DNA from 3 places in the Rossellomorea vietnamensis genome. Region 2 is predicted to be linked to each of the others. Evidence: riboswitches for the same ligand, from Rfam matches in the RefSeq annotation. Region 2 holds a riboswitch; each other region holds the start of a gene.
The links. A riboswitch is a leader RNA that binds a small molecule or an ion and turns the genes downstream of it on or off. The one in region 2 is predicted to bind S-adenosylmethionine.
Positions count from the first base shown of each region.

Region 1: another riboswitch for S-adenosylmethionine. It lies ahead of N5C46_RS17220 (methionine ABC transporter ATP-binding protein); the one in region 2 lies ahead of N5C46_RS20310 (methionine ABC transporter ATP-binding protein).
Region 3: another riboswitch for S-adenosylmethionine. It lies ahead of N5C46_RS13420 (Na+/H+ antiporter NhaC family protein); the one in region 2 lies ahead of N5C46_RS20310 (methionine ABC transporter ATP-binding protein).

Region 1 covers NZ_CP104558.1:3,366,261-3,371,747, forward strand. The annotation lists gene N5C46_RS17215 (LacI family DNA-binding transcriptional regulator) at 1-413, shown strand, start outside; SAM riboswitch class I at 598-703, shown strand; gene N5C46_RS17220 (methionine ABC transporter ATP-binding protein) at 773-1,786, shown strand; gene N5C46_RS17225 (methionine ABC transporter permease) at 1,776-2,441, shown strand; gene N5C46_RS17230 (MetQ/NlpA family ABC transporter substrate-binding protein) at 2,462-3,277, shown strand; gene N5C46_RS23230 (SEC-C metal-binding domain-containing protein) at 3,370-4,521, opposite strand; gene N5C46_RS17240 (M20 metallopeptidase family protein) at 4,800-5,487, shown strand, end outside.
Region 2 covers NZ_CP104558.1:3,966,753-3,972,239, forward strand. The annotation lists gene N5C46_RS20295 (lamin tail domain-containing protein) at 1-997, opposite strand, end outside; gene N5C46_RS20300 (MgtC/SapB family protein) at 1,380-1,919, shown strand; gene N5C46_RS20305 (glycerol-3-phosphate responsive antiterminator) at 1,957-2,526, opposite strand; SAM riboswitch class I at 3,127-3,232, shown strand; gene N5C46_RS20310 (methionine ABC transporter ATP-binding protein) at 3,353-4,378, shown strand; gene N5C46_RS20315 (methionine ABC transporter permease) at 4,431-5,030, shown strand; gene N5C46_RS20320 (MetQ/NlpA family ABC transporter substrate-binding protein) at 5,042-5,487, shown strand, end outside.
Region 3 covers NZ_CP104558.1:2,609,383-2,614,869, forward strand. The annotation lists gene N5C46_RS13415 (MFS transporter) at 1-840, opposite strand, end outside; SAM riboswitch class I at 1,101-1,205, shown strand; gene N5C46_RS13420 (Na+/H+ antiporter NhaC family protein) at 1,288-2,607, shown strand; gene N5C46_RS13425 ((S)-benzoin forming benzil reductase) at 2,700-3,455, opposite strand; gene N5C46_RS13430 (divergent polysaccharide deacetylase family protein) at 3,581-4,366, opposite strand; gene N5C46_RS13435 (helix-hairpin-helix domain-containing protein) at 4,493-4,954, opposite strand; gene N5C46_RS13440 (ABC transporter permease subunit) at 4,969-5,487, opposite strand, start outside.

The sequences.
Region 1 (5,487 bases), 600 kb from region 2:
TCCAGGGTTTCCGGAAAGCTTTGGACAAACACGGTATCGACTATAAGTCGAAATGGAAAGTATCCGGGGGCTTCACTCGTGAAGGGGGCTACCAGGCGACCAAAATGCTGATTGCTCAACGGGATGTCCCGCAGGGCATTTTCTATGCCAATGATGAAATGGCCATCGGCGGCTTGCAGGCACTGAACGAAAAAAACATTTCTGTTCCAGGGGATATTTCCATCATGGGCTTTGACGACATCCAACTGTCAGAATACGTATCCCCGCCACTGACAACCATGCGACAGCCGAAATATGAAGCCGGTGCACTGGCCGTTCATCTTATCTTTCAGATGCTCTTGAAGGAAGAGGTCGATTCGTATTACAAACTCACAACGGAGCTGATAGAGAGAGATTCGGTGAAAAGTCGTTGACTTAGAGGAAGAGCCTGACCTTTCCTGTATGGGAGAGGTCGTTTTTTTATAAACAAAAATCTTTTGTTGCTACATCAATGAAGATAGCGCTTACATAAAAACACTACCGAAATCCCCTATTGACTTCCCGTTCCATACCCAGTATTATCCTCTATAAGATAAATTTTTGAAAATTACATACATTCAATTATCAAGAGTGACCGAGGGATCAGGCCCTATGACGTCCGGCAACCTCCAGAAATGGAACGGTGCTAATTCCTGCAGAATGATTTCATTCTGAGAGATAAGTCGAGATAAACAGGCGATGCTTCTTTCAGTTGAAAGAGGCATTTTTTATTGGAGAAAAAGGGGTGTGCACATTGATCGAGATTCGGAATCTAGTAAAAACGTACAAAACGAAAAAGCAAACGGTGGTCGGTGTCGACAACGTCTCTGTCACTATTAAAAAAGGGGAGATCTTCGGGATCGTCGGGTACAGCGGAGCGGGGAAGAGCTCACTCATTCGCTGCCTGAATCTATTAGAGACCCCGACATCAGGGGAAATCATCATCGATGGTCAGGATTTCACGAAGCTCACATCCAAGGAGTTAAGACTTGCCCGGCAAAAAACGAGCATGATCTTCCAGCACTTTCACCTCATCAAATCGAAGACGGTGTTTGATAATCTCGCCTTTGCTTTGAAAGCGGCCCATGTACCGAAAGCGAAAATCAAACCGAGAGTCGTCGAGCTCTTGGAGATGGTCGGTCTTTCAGACAAAGCCGACTCCTACCCGGCACAGCTCAGCGGAGGACAGAAGCAGAGAGTCGGAATTGCGAGGGCACTTGCCAACAACCCATCGGTATTACTGTGTGATGAAGCGACATCGGCCCTGGATCCGAATACTACGAAATCGATCTTGAAGCTTTTGAAAAAAATCAACGAGGAACTGGGATTGACAATTGTGCTCATCACCCATGAGATGGAAGTAGTAAAGGAAATCTGTGACAGGATGGCCGTGATGCAGGACGGGAAGATCGTGGAGGAAGGTCCCGTGTATGACCTGTTTGCCGAACCGAAGCAGCCTTTGACGAAGCAGTTCATCGAAACGATTCTCCAATTCGAACTGCCACAGCATCTGGTGGAATCGAGAAGGGGGAAGCTCATCAAGATTCAATTCAAAGGATCCATCGCCGAGGAAAGCGTCGTATCAGAGGTGTTTCAGCGGTACAAGGTGCGGGGGAATATCCTCCACGGTAAAATTGAATACATTCAGGATGTCCCACTTGGGATCTTCATCATGGAACTGATCGGATCAGCTGACGAAATCGAAGCGGCGATCCGTTATATCACGGCCAAGACACAAAGCCTGGAGGTGCTTGAGGATGTTGCCTGATTCATTGACTTCTATATTGCCAGAATTGAATAAAGCCTTTTTTGAAACGGTGTATATGGTGGGGATCTCATTAGCCGTAGCGATTATAGTGGGATTGCCGCTGGGGATTCTGCTTTTCGTAACAGACAAGGGCTTATTTTTACAAAATAGTGTGATTAAAAAAGTGGTAGGATTCGTCGTGAATATGGTCCGCTCGGTTCCTTTCATTATTCTATTAGTGGCCCTTTTACCATTAACCAAACTATTGACCGGGACGACGATCGGACCGACGGCGGCATCGGTATCACTCTCGGTTGCGGGTATTCCGTTTTTTGCGAGAATGGTAGAAACGTCCCTCAGGGAGATTGATAAAGGGGTCATCGAAGCCTCGGTTTCAGTCGGGGCCAGTCCTTGGATGATCATCAAGGACGTGCTGTTACCGGAAGCGCGGCCGGCCGTCATTCAGGCGATCACGATTACAACGATCAGTTTAGTCGCCTATTCCGCCATGGCCGGCATCGTCGGCGGAGGCGGAGTCGGGGACCTGGCGATTCGCTTCGGGTACTACCGTTATGACAACACGGTGATGATCACGACCGTGGTCATTCTGATTTGTCTGGTTCAGCTCATCCAATACACGGGTGATATATTTGCACGATTAGTCGATAAACGATAACAACTATAGGGGGAACAAAAGTGAAAAAGTGGATATTATTTGTAGCATTAGCGGTAACAGTAAGCTTACTGGCAGCATGCGGCGGAGAAGAGGCAAGCTCGGAAGATAAAAAAGAAGTGACCATTGGAGCGACATCCGGTCCATATAGTGATATGGTGACCAAAGCGATCAAGCCCGGTCTTGAAGAAAAAGGCTATACGGTGGAAGTGAAGGAATTCAGTGACTACATACAGCCAAACAACGCACTGGCACAGGGAGACCTGGATGCGAACCTGTTCCAGCACAAGATCTATATGGAAACCTTCGCGAAACAGCATAACATGGACCTATCCGAAGTCATTGTCGTACCGACGGCGCCGATGGGAATCTACTCACAGAAGTTTGATTCCATCAAGGACATCAAAGAAGGCAGTGCCATCGCGATTCCGAACGATCCGACGAACGCCGCACGTGCATTTCAAATCCTTGAGGACGCCAAGCTGATCACGTTAAAGCCGGACACGGATCCATTGACCGTATCCGAAAAAGACATTGATAAAAACGTGAAAAACCTGCAGTTCAAACCAATCGAAGCGGCACAGCTTCCAAGAGCTGTAGACAGTGTCGATCTATCGGCAGTTCCTGGGAACTATGCACTGGCAGCAGACATGGACCTTCTCGATGCCCTGCAGCTGGAGGACATGCCCGACCAATACCGCAACCGGGTAGTCATGAACACAAAAGACGTTGACTCACAACTCGCCAAAGACATCAAAGCCGTCGTCGAAGCAGACCAATTCGAAAAAACCATCGACCAAGACTTCAAAGGCTTCGGCAAACCCGAGTGGATGGAGTAGAGGGACGGACCTCGATTTTCACCATAATTCAATAGTGAAACGTGATAGGGACGGGCTTCCGCATGAAAATGCGGAGGTCCGTCCCTCATCTATTATAGGCAGCACTTCTTATATTTCTTCCCGCTTCCGCACGGGCAGGGGTCGTTGCGTCCGATTTTGTCGCCTGTTTGGACGGGTTGTGTAACGAGTAGTGGTTGTTCATCCAATGAATGCTTTTCCACTTCTTCGATGAGACTTTTCCACTGTGGAAGTTTCGGATGATCGATTCCGTTCATGACGCAGTTGACGTAAAGGGATTCTTCCAGACAAAGCATATTCTCATCATAGCCTTCTTCGATGAGTGCTTCGATTTTGGGAATCGAGTCCGCTGATAGCTGCTGACATAAATAATCCGCTATCAGTGTTTTAGCGGTAAGGTCATCTGTTTGATCAAATAATCGTAACAGTGCTTGTTCCGCCTCAGCGCTCTTTATTCTGCCTAATACATCCAGTGTATAGAAATAGGTGTTCCCATAGAGAGCTACTTTTTCAACCTCGCGTACCACCTGATCTGACCCTATCTTCACCAGGGCATTGGCCACTTCCTCCAACAACAAATCTTCTGCTCCCTCGTTCTTGAAGAGGTTCACCAACTGTGGGATCACGCTCTCTTTGCGGATTTCCCCAGCCATATATACTGTGTATACTAGATTGAAGCCGCCTAGCTCATCTTCCTCAATCTGTACCTCCCAGCTTTTCATTTCCCCTTTCTTAACCAGCTCGTGGACGATCCTTTTCCCGTGGTCAAAATACACCTGGTCATACTCATTCGTATCCAAGTAATGCATAACACCATCAAGCTCCATGAATAATTCCTCATCTTTTAAATACGGAAGCTTTGCGATTTTCTTCAGTTGCTCTTCATCTAGAAAAGGTTTTACTTCATCTCTGTATGAAATCAGTAAATCTGTATCGGCATTCGCTATTAATTGAATGTAGAAGAGTACGTCGGCATCCTTTTTACTCAGGCTATTCAACCGATTGACTACCTCCGTCAGCCCTTCCTCATTCAACGGCATGTACATTAAATAAGGAAGTATAGGGGAAGAGTATTCCGAAACCTGTCCACGGTCATGGGCCTTTAACCCGGTTAAAAATGTATCACCATCAACCAAATAAGAACCTTCCAACATTTCAATCGCATATCTCTGCACAAACGGGTCCTCACTCAAAAAATAAGGCTCGACACTTTCAACAAAACGCATCATCCAACCATCCTTTATCACGTATTTCCTTCAGTGTAATGGGTGAAAGGGGAAAAGGGAAGAGGGACGGACCTCAGTTATGTCAACTCCAGAAGGGAAAAGTGTGATAGACAAGGGCTTTCATTGAAATACCGAGAGGTCCGTCCCTCCCAGACTCCAAAACAAAAAACTTTCCCATTTTCAAAGGATTTCCCGTCTTGGTAGCGAATGTATATATTAACGGTATTATTAAGGAACTTTTCCTTAAATAATCATTCGACCGAAAAAGGAGATTTTTCATGGATATAAAACAGCTTGTTCAATCATTAGAGAATGAAGTCATTGCCTTGCGGCGACATCTTCACCAGCATCCGGAAGTGAGTGGCGAGGAATTCGAAACGTCCAAGACGATTCAACAGAAGCTTTCGGAAGCTGGCATCCCTTATCAAACAGGCTTTGCCAAGACCGGAGTACTGGGAATCATCAAAGGGGAAAAGCCTGGAGGGACGGTAGCGCTCAGAGCGGACATCGATGCCCTGCCGATCCAGGAAGAAAACGACCTTCCATACACATCATCCGTCCCCGATAAAATGCATGCCTGCGGCCACGATGCCCATGCGGCAATGCTTATCGGGACAGGGAAAGTCCTCAATCAGTTGAAGTCGGACATAAAGGGAACGGTCCTCCTGGTCTTTCAACCTGCTGAAGAGAATGCCCCGATAGGAGGTTCCCAACAAATGATGGAGGATGGGGTCTTCGACGAATTCACGCCTGACGTCATTTTTGGACAACATGTATGGCCGGATCTGCCTGAAGGGGAGGTCGGGGTGTTGCAAAACGAAATCATGGGTGCTTCAGACCGCTTCAAGATCACCGTCAAAGGTTCAGGCGGACATGCCAGCATGCCTCACCAAACCAATGATGCGATCATCATCGCCAATAACCTCATCACCCAGCTCCAGACCATCGTTAGCCGAAATACCGATC
Region 2 (5,487 bases):
AGATGCGGTATCCGGCAAGATCACTGTCAGGATTGGCATTCCAAAGCAACTTGACATGATCCTTGCCTGGAGTTGCTTTTAATCCAGTTGGAGTGGATGGGGCTTCACTATCCACAATTTCCTGTGGGACGGCCCGGACTTCTTTTGTTGCCGGGGATTCATTTCCTTCTGCGTCCACGGATGTCACCCTGAACGTATAGGCCTTTCCATTTTCCAACCCGTTTAAGATTGATGTGGCATCGTCCGTAGAAGTGATCGATCCATCAGATTGGTAGATTTGATAGGAAACGGCACCCTCCGTCGCTTCCCACTCAAGGGTAACCGACTGGTTGGCTGGAGTTGCGGTCAGGTTTGTAGGTGTCGCAGTGCCAGCTACCTGTCCGGTCAGAACGACGCCTGGAGTCGGCTGTTCATCATTGTTAAGCTTGGTCATCGCGGCAGAGCTGGTAGCCTGATAGGTGATGCTCCGGTTCGTGATGCCATCTACTTCGCCATCATTGATGAGAGCGGTGCTGAGGATCGTGCCATCGGCGTCCGCAATTCCTACCTGACGCAGGCTGCTGTCATGCAAGCCCTGACCAGTTGAGGTCAGCTTGACTTCGTATACATCCTCGGGCGTGAGGTTCATCTCATAATTGGAGTTGAAGTCCCAAAGGGGTACATCAGGATAGGCTAATTTCTTTAACCAAAGGACGAGGGAATCTTTCGGCTGGATGATTTTATCTTCGATGGGCCAGCGGTTGGCAGGGCTTGAGAAGTTACTTGTGAAGTATTGAAGCTGATAGTCTTGCAGGTTGATGGCTTCTGAGGTGGTATTATAGATTTCGACGTACTCATAGGGCTGTCCTGACCCTGCAGATTTGGTTACGATTTCCGTAATGATAAGGGGCGGGTTGGTTTCTTGCGCACTTGCATTGTGAAACTGAAGTAATAACAATCCTGTGATAACTAAAACAAGAAGGGTGGCTATCCGGGTTATTGAGTTGGTTTTCAACATCATTTCCTCCTTTTTCTATTGTTTATGTAAAAAAGAAAAGAACCCCATGGCAATGGAGTGCACGATGACCGTACACGCGATTGACATAGGGTTCTCCTCATCTCTACCCACTTTATTCACTGTTTAAGTCCATCATACAATGTACCCAAGCTAGAGGAAATGGGCATTTAGGTTTAATTTAGTGTATATTTAGAATTTTTAGATATATCGTTGAAATGAAGCGGGAATTGGTGTATGATGAAAGGAATAAGATGAAGCTTGATAGGAAGAGTAAAAGAGATCCCCTGTGAAGCGAATGGTTTGATTTTTTTCACAATACTGTGGAGAAATCATGTATTCGTTTTGTGGCGCGGTCTTTTTTTCATTTAAGGAGGAAGAGGTCATGGGGCATTACATGGATGAAGTAACGAGATTCTTCTGGCAGCATGATATCTATTTCCGGATTGTCGTGAGCGCAATATTAGGATTCATCATAGGGTGGGACCGGACATCCAAAAATAAGCCCGCTGGTTTAAAAACATACACATATGTATCAGTGGCTTGTACGTTGATCACGATTGTCTCGATTCAAGGGGCCGAGATGCTCAGTCAACCGGGTAGTGGTAAGATGATGGATCCATTCCGTCTTGCCGCTCAGATCGTATCCGGTCTGGGATTCCTTGGGGCAGGCGTGATCCTGAAGGACGGGTTGAGGGTGAAAGGACTCACTTCAGCAGCCATGATTTTTTACGTGGGGGGAGTCGGCATCGGCATTGGAGCTGGATTTTATTCCCTCGTCATCTTTGCCACACTGGTAACCTTCATTATTACGAAAATTGGAAACATCTTTGAAGAGCGGGAGATCACGATCGTACGAGTTCGCCTCCCGTGGATCGGGAAAAAAAGAAAAGATGATGATGCAGAAAAAAAGGTAGGGACCTAAAAGGACTGGAACTCAGATGAGTTCCAGTCCTTTCTAGTCAAACATCCAAATTCCAAAGCTTCGGATCCCCGGAAGAAATGGCGAGGGCGCCGGCACTCAACCCATTCAGAATATCCTGCTTATTACTGATCAAGCCACCAGCGATGATGGGCAGGGTTGTCATAGTCGTGAGTTTATCAATAATAGAAGGCATCAGACCAGGAAGCACTTCAATGGCATCGGGCTTGCAGTTATGGGAGATTTCAATTCCCTTATCAAGGGCATTCCGGTCGATCAAAAAGAGACGCTGAATCGTCATCAAGCCTTCTTCCTTCGCATACTTGATCAGGTTGCTCCTTGTCGTAATGATACCAGCCGGTTTCCAAATTTCTGCTATGTATTTAATGGCACTCTTCGTATTGGACAGCCCATCGATGAAATCAATATGGATAAACGTGGTTTTACCGGCGTCCTTCAGCTTTTTCAGATATCCGTTCATCGTAATTAAATTGCCTGTAAGGATGAACACGATGTTGGCGTTTGACTGTATGGCTTTGTCGAGGTCCTTTTCATCCTTGATGGAAGCGATGACCTGGGATTGGACTATGTCGATAATGTTTGGTTTCATGTAATTGGCCCCTTTGAAAAGTCTGAATATTTTTTCTTTTAGTATAGCACAGTTGTTTATGGGGTAGGCGATGACCTGGAAAAGTACGATATAGATAATATTTGGTCGCTCCTTTATGAGTGAATATAGTAGACAGCCTGTTAAGATAACTAGCACAATTATCGTTAGTGAGATCCGGGTAAGCACCAGAGCTAATCAATAGACGGAAAAATTCCGCTTAATTCGTCATTACTTTAAAAAAAAGCTGAAATAGACGGAAAAATTCCGCCTATTGACTCAAGAAATACAATATGAGGTGATTTTTCTGTGTGTAAGCGGAAAACCTCCGCTTATTTTCCCTCAAATCTAGTTCCAAACTGAATGTAACCGGAAAACCTCCGCTTATATCCTTGATCGTAAAGTGGGTCCGATTCCGTTTCTACCTTCTCCTTTCAAGTAATCTCAATTTCTCTTAAAGCCAAAAAATAGAGTAAGAACCGTCTCCGGTTTGCCCTCCATAATGAAATATATTGAAAAACAGGATTGACAACCCAGCTAAAATCCTTTACCATTACCCTAATGCAGAAACGCATCATAACTTTAACTTAATAAAGCGTTATCTTCTTATCCAGAGAGGTGGAGGGACTGGCCCTGCGATACCTCGGCAACGGGTTCTTAATGAATACCGTGCCAATTCCATCAAGTCATATGACTTGAAAGATGAGAAGAGCGGGACATATACATATTTGTGCCTCTCTTCTTATGAAGAGGGGCACTTTTTATTTTCACCCATGTCCTTATAACCCAGGCACCGAGAAGAATACATAACGAAAGGAGCAAGTTCTGTATGATCAGAGTTCAGAATGTTACGAAAGTATTCGAGACGAAGGATGGCCCATTCACTGCTTTGAGGGATGTTTCCTTTGAAGTGGAGAAGGGAGAGATTTATGGGGTGATCGGATTCAGTGGAGCGGGGAAAAGCACGCTTGTCCGCTGTCTCAATTTTTTAGAGAAACCATCTTCGGGTGATATTTTCATAGAGGGTCGCAGCCTGAAGGATCAGTCGGCCATCGATCTGAGGAAAGAGCGGCACCGCATCGGGATGATCTTTCAGCATTTCAATTTGTTTCAATCCCGGACGGTAGCAGGGAATATCGCCTACCCTCTGAAACTGGCAAAATGGCCGAAAGATAAAATCAACGAGAGAGTAAAGGAATTGCTCGCGTTTGTCGGACTTGAAGATAAAGCGAAGCATTATCCCGATGAACTGTCAGGAGGGCAGAAGCAAAGGGTAGGGATAGCAAGGGCACTGGCGACGTCGCCTTCGATTCTGCTCTGTGATGAAGCCACATCGGCACTGGATCCTCAGACGACGGAATCGATTCTCAATTTATTAAAGAGAATCAACGCGGAGTATGGCATTACGATCGTGATGATCACCCACGAAATGGGGGTCATCCGGGAAATCTGTGACAAGGTCGCGGTGATGGAAAATGGAGAAATCGTGGAAGAGGGAAGCGTCTTCGATATCTTCTCCAACCCCCAGACCTCGACGACGAGAAACTTTGTGAAGAGTGTCATGAATGATCAGCTGCCGGCATCGGTTCTTGATAAATTAAATGACAGCAAGGAAGGGCGTATCTGCCGCCTTATTTTCAAGGGGGATTCGACGGGAACGCCGATCCTTTCCGAAACGGCAAAGACATTCAATGCCCATATCAATGTATTATTCGGACAGATCACGGAACTACAGGGCAAGCCGTTCGGGAATCTCATCGTACAGATCATCGGCAGCAAGAACGAAACGGAAGAAATCCTGGAATATTGGAGAAACAGATTATTCGTAAGCGAGGTGGAGAAGCGTGCAAGTTAACTGGGAATTATTCTGGCCAAGAATTATTGAAGCGACATGGGATACCGTGGCGATGGTGTCATTCTCCCTTTTATTCGCCACGTTGATCGGGCTTCCCCTCGGCATCATCGTTGTGGTGACGAGGAAGGGGCACTTACTTGAACATAAAGCCGTCTTTTCAGTACTCAGCAGCATTATCAACGTGTTTCGGTCGATCCCGTTCATCATCTTGATGGTGGCGATCATCCCCTTTACAAGATTGGTAGTGGGCACGTCAATCGGCACGGCGGCAGCCGTCGTCCCGCTTGTAGTATTTGCGGCACCGTATATTGCGAGATTGGTAGAGAGCTCGCTCCTTGAAGTGGAACCGGGAGTCATCGAAGCGGCGGAGTCCATGGGGGCCGGGCCGTGGCAGATCATCTTCGGCATCCTCATTCCGGAAGCACTGAGTACACTGGTCCTGAATATCACAATCGCGACGATCGGACTTGTAGGGGCATCAGCCATGGCCGGGGCAGTCGGAGGCGGTGGACTTGGGGATCTTGCCATCGCATACGGATATCAGCGATTCGAAACATCCGTCATGATTGTGACCGTCATCATTTTAGTCGTGATGGTACAGGGACTTCAGACGGCAGGAAATACATTATCAAAAATCATCAGGAGACGTTAGGAGAGAAGAATATGAAAAAATCAATCAGTCTAGCAAGTATCGCCATTCTATTATTCACCCTACTATTGAGCGGTTGCTCCGGAAACAGTGCATCCGGTTCAGGTGACAACGAAGTCGTGAAAGTCGGAGTGAATGGATCCGGGGTGCCGATTTGGGAGTATATGAAAGAGAAAGCAGCGAAGGAAGGAATTGACATTGAGATTGTGGAGTTTGCCGATTACGTGAGACCAAACCAGGCGCTGGCTGATGGGGATATCGACCTGAACGCCTTCCAGACGATTTCGTATTTTGATTCTTTCGTGGAAGAACATAACCTGGACCTTGTACCGATCGGCTCGACGATCATCGCGCCGATGGGCATCTATTCGGAAAAATATAAATCAGTAGAAGAGTTACCGAAAGGCAGTAAAGTTGCCGTCCCTCAAGAGGCGACTAACCTTGGACGTGCCCTTCTCTT
Region 3 (5,487 bases), 1.4 Mb from region 2:
CATGGATGCAGCACCTGCCAGTGCCGCTACGGTCAAGAGACCGAACTTATCAATCCACCCTCCCGCGATTCTCATGAACGGTACTTCTGACAGGACGGCAATCAGAAATGCGAGACCGATTCCGGCGTACGTACCACCTGAATCTTCAACGAATAATCCGAAATACACGTTATTGGCTAAATTCGGGCCGAACACCAGGAACGTGACGGCCAGGAAGATCAGAAACTTTTTCATCGTGAATAATTCCTTCATCCCGGCTTTTAGATCAAGTTTTGCTGCCGCTCTCTCTTTAGGAAAACGGAAGGATAGGAATCCCGATAGGACCAGACAGATAAAGAAAGAGTAGAAAATGATCGTCGGTCCGATGAATCCTTCCGAAAGCCTCCCCATGATGAACACGGCGATCCCGAATCCCAATGAGCCGAACAGACGAATATTACCGTAGTTATAACCGACTTTACTTGTATACTTCAAGCTGATGCTGTCGGATACGGGGATGATGGCACTTTGGAAGATCGCAACTAAAATCGCGACCACCAATAGTCCATAGTAAACATCCATGAATAAATACCCAAGCGCAAAGATCCCTGCAACTAAGGAAGTTAATCCTAACACGACGGTTGGCTTATTGGTTGTGTCACTGACCATCCCCCATATCGGCTGAAAGAAAATCATCATGATCGGGCCGACAGACATAATGGTACCGATCTGATACCCATTTAATCCCACACTTTCACTTAAATAGACACTGAGTAAAGGATATAAACTTCCAACCCCGAAGAAGGTCAATAGATAAAACCCTTGTAACGTAAAAATCTGATTTCGCACATTTCTTTCCACTACCGTATCCCCCAAGATGTTTTTTGTCTATCTTATAGTAGACCTTGACCGTTCAATTGTCTATGAATTTATACCTTTTTATGGATAAAGTCCCGCGATTTCTAAAGCATGCCTTGCTAGAGCAATCTCCCTCCGCTTTTGTTTGATCCAGCTGCTGTGGCCGGGTTCTTCGTTTTATTTCCAATAAATTACCGTTTGACTTTTTCGATTAAACCCTTTAAAGTATGGAAGTATATTTTAAATGAACTGAATAACATATCTTCTTATCCAGAGAGACGGAGGGACTGGCCCTGTGATGTCTCGGCAGCGGACTCATAATGAGTGCTGTGCCACATCCAGCAAGCGTAATGCTTGAAAGATAAGAGGAGTGTTTCGTTTGAATGAAACCTCTTCTTATGTTGGAAGAGGTTTTTTTATTTGATTTCACACGACAAAGGAGTGTTTGACATGAACCAAGAAAAAGGTAATGTACTGGCTTTATTGCCCTTGATCATATTTGTTTCACTGTTCCTTGGAGCGGGGATCCTTTCAGGAGATTTTTATGCATTCCCTGTTCTCGTATCCATCATCATTGCCGCGGTTGTTGCCCTGGCGATGAATCGTAAAGAATCGTTGACCTCTAAGGTTGAACGGTTCGCAAAAGGCGCCGGGCATCCGGATATCATGATCATGGTTTTTATCTTCCTATTAGCCGGCGCGTTTTCCGGTGTAGCAGAAAAGATGGGGGCCGTTGATTCAACCGTCAACTTTGCCCTATCCGTGCTTCCTGGTAATCTGGTCATTGTTGGATTATTCATCATCGCTGCTTTCATTTCCTTATCAATGGGGACCTCCATGGGGACGATCGCCGCACTTGCCCCGATAGGAGTGGGCATCAGCTCAGGAGCCGACATTTCCATGCCCCTTGCTATGGCCACCGTTATCGGGGGAGCGATGTTCGGGGATAACTTATCGTTCATCTCGGATACAACGATTGCAGCTGTACGCACACAGAAAACAGAAATGAAGGACAAGTTCAAGGTGAACTTCTTCATTGTATTACCGGCAGCCATCATCACCATGGTGATTCTTTTTGTCCTTACGATGGGGACTCCATCCTCCGTCGACGCAGGAAGCTTCGATTGGGTTAAAATCATTCCTTACCTTGGAGTCATCATCGGTGCCCTTGCAGGATTGAACGTATTTGTCGTCTTAATAGGCGGGATTGTGTTGGCAGGAATGATCGGATTTGCGGATGGAAGCTTCACCCCATCGAGTTACTTTGGCAGTGTAGCCGACGGGATGACAGGTATGGCAGAGATTGTGATCCTTTCCATCCTGATCGGTGGAGTCGTCGAACTCATTCGTCACAATGGCGGGATTCAAGCGATCCTTTACCATGCCACGCGTAAGATCAAATCTCCTCAAGGAGCACAGCTTGCTACAGCAGGTTTAGTCAGTTCGACGAATCTTTGCACAGCCAATAACACGATTTCCATTATCATCGCAGGACCACTGGCCAAAACGCTTAGCGATCAGTATGGCGTAGATTCCCGTAAGTCAGCCAGTATCCTCGATATTTTCTCTTGTGCCGTTCAAGGGTTGATCCCATACGGTGCACAGGCACTGTTAGTGGCGGAAGTAGCCGGCATATCACCTGTCAGCATCATCCCATATGCCTTCTACCCTGTCCTGATTGCCGTTTGCGGACTGATTGCGATTCAATTCGCCCTTCCTAAGTTCACCCGGAGATCCGTTACGGATACAGACCCGGTCCGGTCTTCTTAATCTGTTGGAAAAGAGACAAACCCGCTTGGGTTTGTCTCTTTTTGTGTTGCCACTAAAAAAGCAGATCCCGCTTTCAGGAATCTGCTCTCTTCTTATAACAAATCATTCACATGATACAGTTTGCCACTTTCAATATCGGTTTTGGTTACGAGAGTCACCAGTGCATCCCCTACCGTGTCCGGGCTGCGCAGCATCCCCTCTTCTTTGTAGCGCTGGAACGATTCAACCTCGGCAAAGGCTTCTTTGGAGGACGAGCGGATTTCCCCCTGCATATCCGTATCCATCACTCCCGGACTGAAGGCGATGACCTGATGACGGCTATGCGTATTTGAGAGCTCAAGGCTCACCGTTTCAGTCAGCATATTGACTCCCGCCTTCGTCGCACAATACGTACTCCAGCCATAAACGGGACGGCTTCCCGCTCCTGAACTGATGTTGACCATGATCATCTTCGATTCAGAGCCTTTGGCTGCTTTAAGCAATTCATTGGTGGCGATCATAGGTGATAGCAGATTGACATGCACACTCGTTTCCAATGCCTCATTTTCCACTTCACCCGACGTATTGATCGGGGTCACCACGCCGGCATTCTGAACGACATATACCGTCTCTGCTTCAGAGCCAAATACCTTTGACCCTACTTCGCGGAAAACCGCTTCTGTTTGTCCCGATTGAGATAGATCACAGGGAAAGAATTCATACGAGACTTCTTTTTCACGTGCAAGCTGTTGTAAGCTGTCATTATCCGAACGGGAAATATTGATCATGCCGATGCCTTTTTCAATAAACAGCCTGGCGACGGACTCCCCTAATCCCCTTGTTGCTCCAGTCACGATTGCGTAATCCATTCTGAATCATCTCCTTCTTACCTACTGATTATAAAGGAGAGTTTCCTTTCCTCAAAAAATTAAGCATCGAATGAACCGAATCTTTACAAATCCCTATTATATACGTCCGTGAAAAAAGGACGCCATCAAGGCATGCTTTCATCGATCAAATGATATTCGGGGATGAGATCTGACAGGGGCACGATTGATGCTTTTTTCTCATAAAGGGGGAGAAATTCTTTTAACATGGTGGCGACCTTCATGCCTGTAACCCCTACATGCCCGATCGCGATGGTCGCATCATCCCGATCCAATGCCTTTGAAAGGAGTCTCGCCTGCTTCCCAATGTGCTGGATCGTGTAGACATCATCAAAGAATAATTCGTTTTCAAGGTATGGGACGCCCAATTCCTTTGCCAGCTTCGGAATGACACTCTTTCCTGTTGTTTTACTATCCAGATAAAATAAACCCCTTTCCTTGCATATGCCGAGTACAATCCTCATGACCCGCTCATCGGCGGTGGCCTTCGAGCCCATATGATGATTGACTCCCACTGCATAAGGTACCTCTTCCAGGGCCTCCTCCACTCTCTTCTTGATTTCTTCATCGGATAGTGAGGTCGTGATGGCCCCCGGCCCGAGCCAGCTCGCTTTCCCTGACATCGGTTCCATAGGAAGATGGACGATGACCTCATGTCCATTTTTATGGGCCTTTTCCGCATCATCCTTGGTCGTTGGGAGAAAAGGCATGACCGCGATCGTCAAAGTGACAGGAAGGCTCAGAATTTCCTCTGTCCCTTTCATGTCGTTTCCTAAATCATCGATCACAATCGCGAGTTCATTCTGATGTGCCGGAAGGGGAAGGATGTTTCTTGCTGAAACGGACATAGGTATAGAAAACGTCATAAGCAAACAGATAACAAGGGTTCTCATATAGCATCACTCCTTTTTCTTTATGATGTCCATTTTAAGGAGGATATACGAATGAGGTCCGTCCCTCAAAAACCAAGCCGGGAAGCGTAAATATGCTTCCCGGCTTGGAATTCAGGAGGGACGGACCTATTGATCCCAGGCTTTGGTGGGGCGGTCTTTAGGGTAGCCGTGGGTTTGGCGATATGTTTTTCTTTCTGTTGTGAAATCCCACCAGTTATGGGTGCTTTCAGGGTGATTGGCGTGGTGGACGACACATCTGAGTGAGTCTTCTACGCATGGATCCATCCACACACCGTACTTCTTTTCTAAGTCGATGATAAGATCTTCCCCCTTCTCTCCCTTGATTTCTTCGAAGGTATAAAATCCAAGATCCTCTACAACATTGTGAGCCATATTGGGTCCAATAGAAGGGATCTGTTGGAATATGGACATGCCGACTAAGTAACGGGATCTTTCCATTGTAATGTTCAGTTTCTCCCGGAGAAGTTCAGGAGAACATTCATGTAGATCCCCGAGTCGTATCTTGGCTTTACGGAGGGCTGACCTCTCCTGATCAGTCAATGGAAGTTTTGCGCTTTTTCTGCTCACCTTTCGTCTCCTCCTTATCCTTTAAAGGTTTCCCGGCGGACAAATTGGAAGTCTTCCACCGCGGGACGATTCGTTTTCTTTTTAACTGCTTTACGTTTCACCTTGATTGGTTTGTCGTTCACCAGCACCCCGACTTTCGTTTGCTGGATTTCCTTCACTCCCTGTACAATCAGCTGCATGGCGATGATTGCGATCATGAAGGCAACGAGGGGAGCAATGACAATCCAGTACTTGCCTGTCATAAGGGAATTTTTCGTGGAACTGATCAGCCCCGACCATTCAAATGTTCCTGACTTCGGTGGATCCGGGACCAGACCGCCGGTAATGATCGTCCCTCCCAGGAAAAGATGAAATAACCCGAGATGGACGAGGATAAGAAGCGTCTGGATGAATTGCTGTCCCCATATAATAAACAACCTCGGAGCCAGGTGAGGGAAGAGATGCGTCCAAAGCAGGTGCTTGTTGCTACCTCCAAGGAGCTTCGCAGACAGGACAAAATCCTGCTTCCCTATTAATTTAAGTTCATTCCCGAT